Regions from separate parts of the Streptomyces sp. NPDC102259 genome, predicted to be linked through region 2. Evidence: riboswitches for the same ligand, from Rfam matches in the RefSeq annotation. Region 2 holds a riboswitch; each other region holds the start of a gene.
The links. A riboswitch is a leader RNA that binds a small molecule or an ion and turns the genes downstream of it on or off. The one in region 2 is predicted to bind S-adenosylmethionine.
Positions count from the first base shown of each region.

Region 1: another riboswitch for S-adenosylmethionine. It lies ahead of ACIRPU_RS33060 (putative leader peptide); the one in region 2 lies ahead of thrC (threonine synthase).
Region 3: another riboswitch for S-adenosylmethionine. It lies ahead of ACIRPU_RS32095 (aminotransferase class V-fold PLP-dependent enzyme); the one in region 2 lies ahead of thrC (threonine synthase).

Region 1 covers NZ_JBIWMA010000019.1:35,542-38,810, forward strand. Annotated here, with positions in the region: gene ACIRPU_RS33050 (PP2C family protein-serine/threonine phosphatase) at 1-655, shown strand, start outside; gene ACIRPU_RS33055 (SAM-dependent methyltransferase) at 856-1,671, shown strand; SAM riboswitch class IV at 1,827-1,936, shown strand; gene ACIRPU_RS33060 (putative leader peptide) at 1,971-2,087, shown strand; gene ACIRPU_RS33065 (ABC transporter substrate-binding protein) at 2,291-3,269, shown strand, end outside.
Region 2 covers NZ_JBIWMA010000008.1:200,366-203,634, reverse strand. Annotated here, with positions in the region: gene ACIRPU_RS20700 (glucosyl-3-phosphoglycerate synthase) at 1-832, opposite strand, end outside; SAM riboswitch class I at 1,002-1,167, shown strand; gene thrC (threonine synthase) at 1,183-2,499, shown strand; gene ACIRPU_RS20690 (ubiquitin-like small modifier protein 1) at 2,634-2,909, shown strand.
Region 3 covers NZ_JBIWMA010000018.1:7,492-10,760, forward strand. Annotated here, with positions in the region: gene ACIRPU_RS32085 (cytochrome bc complex cytochrome b subunit) at 1-189, shown strand, start outside; gene trpD (anthranilate phosphoribosyltransferase) at 335-1,399, shown strand; SAM riboswitch class IV at 1,580-1,696, shown strand; gene ACIRPU_RS32095 (aminotransferase class V-fold PLP-dependent enzyme) at 1,877-3,238, shown strand.

The DNA of each region.
Region 1 (3,269 bases), on a different contig from region 2:
GGCCGGGCAGGGCAACCTCGTCGGCGGTGACTGGTTCGACGTGCTGAAGCGGCCGGGTGACCGGGTCAGTCTGATCGTCGGGGACGCCATGGGGCACGGTCCGGAGTCCGCCGTCGCGATGATCCAGCTGCGCACCGCCGTCCGCACCCTGGCGGCGCTCGACATCCCCGCGGCCGACCTCATCGGCCGGCTCGACGCACTCGCCGGGGACTCCCCCGGCGTCTCCTTCGCGACCTGCATATACGCCGAGTGGGATGCCCGGCGGCGCACCTGCACCCTGGTGGGGGCGGGCCACCCTCCCCCGTTGCTGCGCGGCCCGGACGGCCGTACCGCCCCGGTCCGGCTGACCGGGGCGGGCCTGCCCCTGGGGCTCGGGGCGGGCAGCTACGAGGAGACCGTGCTGAGCGTGCCGGATCCGGCCCTGCTGGTGCTCTACAGCGACGGTCTGGTCGAGTCCCGCGACGCCGACATCGACCAGGAGATCACCCGCCTCGCGCGCACCGTGGACGCGGCGGCCGCCGCCGAGCCCGCGGACGGCGACGAGCAGGACGCGCTGCCGTCCCTGTGCCGTCGGCTCCTGCACGCTCCTTCCGGCGCGGCCGGAGCCGACGACCGCACCCTGCTGCTGGCCGAACTGACCCCTGCCGGGTGCTGAGTCGCCGGGACCGGCCGACGTGCCGGGTGCCCGCGCCCGCTCAGTCCGTCATGGCCTCCGAGGGGACGTGAACCGGGATTTCCCTGTGCGGACACTGTTCGAACCGACCGAAAATGTGAACGGGTGTACGTGCCGGGGTCGTTGGGACGTAAGTTGTGGCTCGAACTGCCCACGCCTCGGCCGAAAGACGGACGCCCCTCATGACCGACCATGTGACCACGCCCGGTTCAGCGGCACCTCAGAAGATCGACACCTCGGTGCCGCACTCGGCCCGTATCTGGAACTACTGGCTGGGCGGGAAGGACAACTACCCCGTCGACGAGGAGGCCGGCGACGCCTACACCGCCGTCTTCCCCGGCATCGTCACCATCGCCCGCAGCAGCCGCGCGTTCCTGCGCCGCAACATCACCTACCTGGTCGCCGAGGCGGGCATCCGGCAGTTCCTGGACGTCGGCACCGGCCTGCCGACGGCCGAGAACACCCATGAGGTCGCCCAGCGTCTCGCCCCGGAGACCCGGATCGTCTACGTGGACAACGACCCGCTGGTCCTGGCCCACGCCCGCGCCCTCCTCTACTCCACCGCGGAGGGCGCGACCTCCTATGTCGACGCCGACGTGCTGGACCCGGAGCGCATCCTGGCGAGCGCCGCCGAGACACTGGACCTCAGCCGTCCCACCGCGCTCATCCTCAGCAACATCCTGGGCCACGTCGCCGACTACGACCAGGCCCGCTCCATCGTGACCACTCTGATGGCGGCCCTGCCCTCCGGCAGCCATCTCTCCATCAACGACGGCTCGCGGGGCATCGACCCGGTCTTCGAAGCGGCCCAGGACGCCTACAACGAAAGCGGCGCCGTCCCGTACAACCTGCGCTCCGTCGACGAGATCACGGCGTACTTCGACGGCCTGGAGCTCCTGGAGCCCGGGGTCGTCCCGGTCCCCCTGTGGCGCCCGGAGGCGACCTCCCCCGCCCCGGACGTCATCGCCGAGCACGGCGGCCTCGCCCGCAAGCCGTAGCCGTCCACACCGGCTCCGCCGCACCGGACGGACGGCCGGCGCCGATGACACTCCGCCGCACCCGCCGTCACGGCCGGTGCGGCGGAGCCGTTCAACTCGTTCAACTCTCCTACCGATATTGACGGATAATGTCAGTACTCCGTAAGATCGACCCCGGCATTGAGTGTCAGCGTCAAGCCCTGGCTAGCTGACCGGCAACCCTCCTCCGCGGTGGGGTGCTCCAGGTGAAAGCCCGGCGGGATCACCGACCCCGCAAGCGCGTGGCCCCGGTTCAGGGGCCTGAGACGGGGAGGACCAGCGTGCGGCACAGCGGCAACCTGAGTGCCTCGATCGCGACCGCGGCGCTGTTCTCCGGATTCTCGCGCCGCCGCCACATCGACCTGCGGCGTTCCGCCAGCTGTCTGTGTCAGGGCTGATCACGCCCCACCTCGCAGGCTGACCCTCGCCACAGCGCGGTCACGCCGTCATCGCCCTCGGCCTCGACACGTCGTCGGCGTCCCCTCCCCCTGAACAGTTCTGAGCAGTGCCGCCCCGCGCGGGGCGGCACCCTCCGCGCATCGCCATGGCCTCATTCCGCACCGGCCTGTGCGCGGTGACCTTGGAGTAGGAGAACCATCCCGTGACAGCGCATCCGGATTCCCGTACCCCCCGGTGGGCGGCGCTCGCCGCACTCGTGACCGGCAGCCTTCTGCTCACCGCCTGCTCGTCGAGCGGCAGCGGCAGTTCGAGCGGCGAGGGCGGTCGCCCGAAGTCCGGTGGCACCCTGACCTTCGCGGTGGGTTCCGACGCCGGCTGCGTGGATCCGCAGCAGGTGGGCAGCAACGACACCATCTACTCACTGCGCCAGGTCGTGGACTCGCTGACCGACCAGGACCCCAAGACCGGCAAGATCGTGCCGTGGCTCGCGAAGAGCTGGGACATCAGCTCGGACACCACGACGTTCACGTTCCACCTGAGATCGGGTGTCACCTTCAGCGACGGGACGCCGCTGACCGCGCAGGTGGTCAAGGACAACTTCGACGCGGTGCCGAAGCTGGGCGCCCTCGGCACTCTCGCCCAGGGATACCTGAGCGGTGTGGAGAGCACCACCGCAGTGGACGCGCTCACGGTGCGGGTCAGGTTCAAGCTGCCCAACGCGCAGTTCCTCCAGGCCACGGCCACCCACTCGCTGGGGATCGAGTCGTCGGCGAGCGTGCGCAGGACCCCGCAGGAGAAGTGCAGCAAGGGAGTGGTCGGATCCGGGCCGTTCGTGCTGGACGGCTATGTGCAGAACCAGTCGATCACCCTGACCAAGCGCGCCGAATACGCCTGGGGTTCCTCGCTGTGGACCAAGCAGGGCGAGGCGTACCTGGACAAGGTGGTGTTCAAGGTGGTGCCCGAGGCGGGCGTGCGCACCGGCAGCCTCCAGTCCGGCCAGGTGGACGCGATCGGCAGCGTCGGCAGGGCCAACGAGGCGGCGCTCGAGGGCGGCGCGGTGAACCTCCAGCAACGGGCCAACCCAGGCGTGGCGTTCAACCTGGGGCTCAACAACTCCCGGCCGCTCTTCAAGGACGCCAAGGTACGCCAGGCCGTCCTGTTCGCCATCGACCGGCAGCAGA
Region 2 (3,269 bases):
TGAGGGACGGGCGGATCAGATGCCCGCGGGCCAGCCGGAGCTGGGCGGTGCGGTAGATGGCCGCCGCCATCCGGCCCAGCGCCTGGCCGTCCTGGTGACGGTGCTTGCGCACGCCGATGTCGACCTGGGCCAGGGCGTCGAGGCCCACCAGGTGCAGGGCGTCGACCAGCATGCCCAGTTCCACGCCGTAGCCGACGGGGAACGGCAGCTGCTCCAGCAGACTGCGGCGGGCCGCGTACTCCCCGCCGAGCGGCTGCACGAACCCGGCCAGCTGCGGCCAGTGCATGTTGAGCAGCGGGCGGGCCATGAGCTCGGTGACCCTCCCGCCCTGGCCGGCCGCGCCGCCCAGCGGACGGTCGTACATGCCCTTGACCAGGTCCACCCCGGGGTCGGTGAGCAGCGGGCCGACGATCCCCGAGACGAAGTCGGAGGAGAACTCCCTCAGATCGGCGTCGATGAAGCAGACGATGTCCCCGGTGGTGACCAGCAGGGAGCGCCACAGGACCTCGCCCTTGCCGGGCACGGCCGGTATGCGCGGCAGGATGTCGTCCCGGTGGACGACCCGCGCGCCGGCCGCCGCGGCCACCTCGGACGTACGGTCGGTCGATCCCGAGTCGACGACCACGATCTCGTCGACGAGCGGGACCTGGTGCATGAGGTCGTGACGGATGATCGCGACGATGTCGCCGACCGTCTCCTCCTCGTTCAGCGCGGGAAGGACGACGGACACCGACTGGTTCGTGGCGCGTTTCGCGGCCATGATCCTGTGGAGCGGACGATCGGTCACGGCCCAGGAGCGGGTGGCCAGCCAGCGCTCAGTTTCTTGAAGCACAGTCTGCGGCTCCTCACTGTCGTGATCACACCGGGTGCACAGGAGGTGACCGTGTGATCCATCTCGCGGTTCGGACGACTATCTCAACTGTCCTGGCCTTCGGTTACAGTCTTGAACAACGCGGATGACCATCGCATGTCCGAGGTCGCCCCCGTCCACAACTTCATACCGCTCATCCAGAGGGGCAGAGGGATACGGCCCGATGAAGCCCCGGCAACCCTCCAGCCGGTCTCGTGACGCTCACCGCTCCATGCGGTGATCGCTCCGCGAGGCTCCCGGCTCGGGAAGGTGCCAAATCCGTCTCACGGCGAAATGCGTCGTGAGGAAGATGAGGAAGGGCCTCGCCTCACATGGCTGCGCAGACTGTTGCAAGCACGACTGTTGCAAGCACCACCGACTCTACGACGTCCTCTGCCGTCGACCTCGGTCCGGCCGCGGCGTTGAACTGCCGCGAGTGCGGTCACCGCGTGCCCCTCGGCCCGGTCTTCGCCTGCGAAGAGTGTTTCGGCCCGCTCGAGATCGCGTATGACTTCTCCTCCTACGACACGGAGGAGCTCCGCAAGCGCATCGAGGCGGGACCCGCGAACATCTGGCGCTACGCGCCGCTGCTGCCCGTCCCGGCGGACGTGGCCGACAAGCCCAACATCAACCCCGGTTGGACCAAGCTCGTCCAGGCCGACAACCTCGCCCGCGAGCTGGGCGTCGACGCCGGCAAGCTCTTCGTCAAGGACGACTCCGGCAACCCGACGCACTCCTTCAAGGACCGCGTCGTCGCCCAGGCCATCGAGGCCGCCCGCGCGTTCGGCTTCACCACGCTCTCCTGCTCCTCCACGGGCAACCTGGCCGGTGCCGTCGGCGCCGCCGCCGCCCGGGCGGGCTTCCGGTCCTGTGTGTTCATCCCGCACGACCTGGAGCAGGGCAAGGTCGTCATGGCCGCGATCTACGGCGGCGAACTCGTCGGCATCGAGGGCAACTACGACGACGTCAACCGCTTCTGCTCCGAGCTCATCGGCGACTCGGCGGGCGAGGGCTGGGGCTTCGTCAACGTCAACCTGCGGCCGTACTACGCCGAGGGTTCCAAGACGCTGGCGTACGAGATCTGCGAGCAGCTCGGCTGGCGGCTGCCGGACCAGCTGGTCGTGCCGATCGCCTCCGGCTCGCAGCTGACGAAGATCGACAAGGGCCTCCAGGAGCTGATCAAGCTCGGGCTGGTCGAGGACAGGCCGTACAAGATCTTCGGCGCGCAGGCCGAGGGCTGCTCCCCGGTGTCCGTCGCCTACAAGGCCGGGCACGACGTGGTCCGCCCCCAGAAGCCGAACACCATCGCCAAGTCGCTGGCCATCGGCAACCCGGCTGACGGTCCGTACGTCCTCGACATCGCGCGGCGCACCGGTGGCGCGGTGGAGGACGTGAACGACGAGCAGATCGTCGACGCGATCAAGCTGCTGGCGCGGACCGAGGGGATCTTCGCGGAGACCGCCGGTGGGGTGACGGTGGGTGTGACGCGCAAGCTGATCGAGAACGGTCTTCTCGACCCGACCGGGACGACCGTCGTCCTCAATACGGGTGACGGACTGAAGACCCTGGACGCGGTGGCCGGCACCGGGCTGACCGCGACCATCCGTCCGAACCTCGACTCCTTCCGCGAGGCCGGCCTCGCGTCATGAGCGGGGCGCTCCGCTGTAAGACCGTATGTGTGCTGCGGGCCGGTGTGGGCCGGTCGCGCCCACGCGGCGGCAGCCGCACGATCCGCACGGCCCCGCGCCCCTGAGGCCGTCTACCCGACCGGAGATCACCAGACATGAGCGTCAACGTCCGCATCCCCACCATCCTGCGCACCTACACGGGCGGGCAGGCCGAGGTGAAGGCCGAGGGGGCGACCCTCGGTGAGGTCATCGCCGACCTGGAGAAGAACCACACCGGTATCGCCGCCCGGGTCCTGGACGACCAGGGCAAGCTGCGCCGGTTCGTCAACGTGTACGTGAACGACGACGACGTCCGCTTCGAGCAGGGTCTGGAGACGGCCACCCCGGACGGCGCCGGCGTCTCCATCATCCCGGCCGTGGCCGGCGGCTGACCGACGGTCAGTACCCACTGGTAGTAACCGTCGGTAACATCGATTACCGAGCGTTCATCGAATTGCCCTCTCCGCGATAGAAGCGGAGGGGGCAATTCAGTGTGGTTGAGCGCGGTACAGTTGGGGAAGCCGGTCCGGATCACCGGATCCGGAGCCTTTGATTTCTGCCCCGCGCCCGACAAGAAGCAGCCAATGTGTGCGCCTCTTTCGTGGCTTTTGCGGCTTATGTAGGGCCCGACTTGCCCTCAATTCAGGCGAATTCTCGCCACATTACGGATCCCGCCCGTCCGGAATTCTCGTCCAAGTGACCTGTTGCAGAGGGCAGTTGGACAGATACATTCGGCCGCGGTCGACGCGTTC
Region 3 (3,269 bases), on a different contig from region 2:
TCGCACGAGCAGTACGAGCCGGCCGCGATCGGCGCCGCCGTCGACGAGAACGGTGTCGAGCGCAAGGTGAAGAGCAAGGAGAAGCTCCGCGCCAAGATCAGCGGAGCGTACTTCGGCGAGGATCAGCAGATTCCGAAGCCCACCGTGGAGGAATACAAGGAGATCACGAGCGGCCACGGCCACCACTGATCGCTGAGGCGTCGCCACGCCGCAGGAATGGGCCCCGTCCGGTCTTCGGACGGGGCCCTTTGCCGTGCCCACGGGCTGGATAGGGTGGGGTGGCACCTTGTGACGAGGCGCACCACGGCATACGACGACACACGCAGGAGCGGCTATGAGCGCTGTGACCCCCGCTGGAGGCGACACCGCGGCGGGCCGTTCCTGGCCCGAGGTGCTGAACGGTCTGCTGTACGGCCGTGACCAGGACGCCGACGCCACGTTCTGGGCGCTGGACCGGATCATGCGCGGCGAGGCGACCGACGCGCAGATCGCCGGGTTCGTGGTGGCGCTGCGGGCCAAGGGCGAGACCGTCGCGGAGATCAACGGGCTCGTCCGGGCGATGTACGAGCACGCCAACCTGATCGAGGTGCCCGGCCCGACCGTCGACATCGTCGGCACGGGCGGCGACGGCGCGAAGACGGTCAACATCTCCACGATGTCGGCGATCGTCGTGGCCGGTTCGGGTGCCACGGTCGTCAAGCACGGCAACCGGGCCGCGTCCTCCGCGTCCGGCGCCTCGGACGTCCTGGAGAAGCTCGGCGTCAACCTGGAACTGACCCCGCGGCGGGTGGCGGAGGTGGCCCAGGAGGCCGGGATCACCTTCTGCTTCGCGATCAAGTTCCACCCGGCGCTGCGTCATGTGGGCGCGGCGCGCGGCCAGTTGGGCATCCGCACGGTGTTCAACGTGCTCGGCCCGCTGACCAACCCGGCCAGGGTGCGGGCGCAGGCGGTCGGGGTCGCCGACCCGCGCATGGCGCCGGTGGTCGCGGGCGTCTTCGCCGAGCGCGGCAACTCGTCCCTGGTCTTCCGGGGGGACGACGGCCTCGACGAGCTGACCACGACGGCCACCTCCCATGTGTGGGTGGTCCGCGACGGCAAGGTCGCCGAGGAGACGTTCGACCCGCGTGACGTCGGGCTGGAGCTGGTCCCGGTCGAGGCCCTGCGGGGAGGGGACCCGTCGTACAACGCGGAGGTCGCCCGCCGCCTCCTGGAGGGCGAGACGGGCCCCGTGCGGGAAGCCGTGCTGCTGAACTCGGCGGCTGCGCTCGTGGCGCTCGAGCCGGGCGCCGGGACCCTCGCGGAGCAGCTGCGGGCCGGGATGGACAGGGCGGCGGAGTCGATCGACTCGGGCGCGGCCAAGCGGGCCCTGGAGCGCTGGGTGGCCGCCAGCAACGCCTAGGCGCTCCGCCGGCGGTGCCGCGAGGGCCCTCGGTCGTCCGCGGCGCCGTCGTGGCCGCTCGCGCCCACGCGGCGGAGCCGCACATGAGCCCCGCGCCCCTTCGGGGCTCCGCCCCGGGCCGTCCCGCGATCCGGACACGGGTTGCGGGGCGGCGATCACCTCACGTACGTTCCTGTATCAGGTCATGAGTGACAGTCATGAGGCCCCGGCCGACTGTCCGGCAACCCTCCGTCCGTGGCGGGGTGCCCCGGGTGAAGACCAGGCCGTAGGCAGCGAGGTCTACGGCAAGCGCGGACCCCTCGCACTCTTCTGAGTGAGCACCGCCAGGGGTCCTGGTCGTTCGAGGGAGTCTTCCGTGAGCAAGCGAATGCGATAGGGCGTAGAGCCCCGCCTCCGCATACCCCTTTCACCTTCCTCCGTGCTCGAGCCATGTCCGCTCGCACGGTGGTTCCCCCTTGCCTCTCACGGGAGTTCGCCATGTCTGTCTCCACCGCTGCCGCCGCCCGTACCGTTTGTGCGCAGCTGCCCGTTCTGGGACGGGATATCACGGTCCCGCTCGTGACGGGCGGCGAGGTCACCTACGCGGCGCTCGACTACGCGGCCAGCGCCCCCGCCCTCCAGCGCGTCTGGGACGACGTGGCGGCCTACGCCCCGTACTACGGCAGCGTCCACCGCGGCGCCGGCTACCTCTCGCAGCTGTCCACGGACCTCTTCGAGAACGCCCGCAGGACGGTGACCGAGTTCCTGGACTGCCGTCCCGACGACCAGCTCGTCTTCACCCGCTCGACGACGGACTCCCTGAACCTGCTGGCCCGGGCCCTCCCCGCCGACTGCCAGGTCTTCGTCTTCGAGACCGAGCACCATGCCTCGCTGCTGCCCTGGAAGGACGCCCGGGTCACCTACCTCAACGCCCCGCGCACTCCGCGCCAGGCCGTCGAGACGCTGGAGCGGGCCCTCGCCGAGCGTGACCCCCACGGCCCGGCCCTGGTCTGCGTCACCGGCGCCTCGAACGTCACCGGCGAGCTGTGGCCGGTACGCGAGCTGGCGACCGCCGCGCACGAGCACGGCGCCCGGATCGTCCTGGACGCGGCCCAGCTGGCCCCGCACCACCCGGTCTCCGTGCGGGAGCTCGACGTCGACTGGGTGGCCTTCTCCGGGCACAAGCTGTACGCGCCCTTCGGCTCCGGTGTGCTGGCCGGTCGCGCCGACTGGCTGGTGGCGGCCGACCCGTACCTCGCGGGCGGCGGCGCCAGCCGCAAGGTCACGCGGCGCGAGGACGGGGGAGTGGACGTGGAGTGGCACGAGAGCGCGGCCCGCCACGAGGCCGGCTCCCCGAACGTGATCGGCGCCTACTCCATCGCCTCGGCGTGCAAGGCCCTCACCGAGGCGGGCTTCGACAGCCTGGTCGCCCGGGAGGAGTACCTGATCGCGAAGGTGCGGGCCGGTCTGGCCGAGGTCCCGCAGGTGAGGGTGCTCTCCCTGTTCGGCGACGACGCCCCGCGGGTCGGCGTGATCTCCTTCGTCGTCGAGGGCTGGAACAGCTCCCACTTCGCCGCCGCCCTCTCCGCCGAGTACGGCATCGGCGTCCGCGACGGCCTTTTCTGCGCCCACCCCCTGGTCCGCACCCTGCTGGGCAGTGACCCCCAGACCCAGGGCGAGTGCGGCGCGCCCGAGGCGGCTCCCGGCGAGAAGTCCCTCAACGCGATCCGGGTGAGCTTCGGCGCGGGAACCCCGGACGAGCACGTGGAGCGCTTCGTGAACGCGGTGCGCGAGCTGGTCAGCGAGGGCGCGCAGTGGCAGTACCGGACGGAGGGCGGCCGCTGCGTGCCCGCCGTGTGAGCGACGGTCCGCCGGAGGCGGTGTTCAGCGG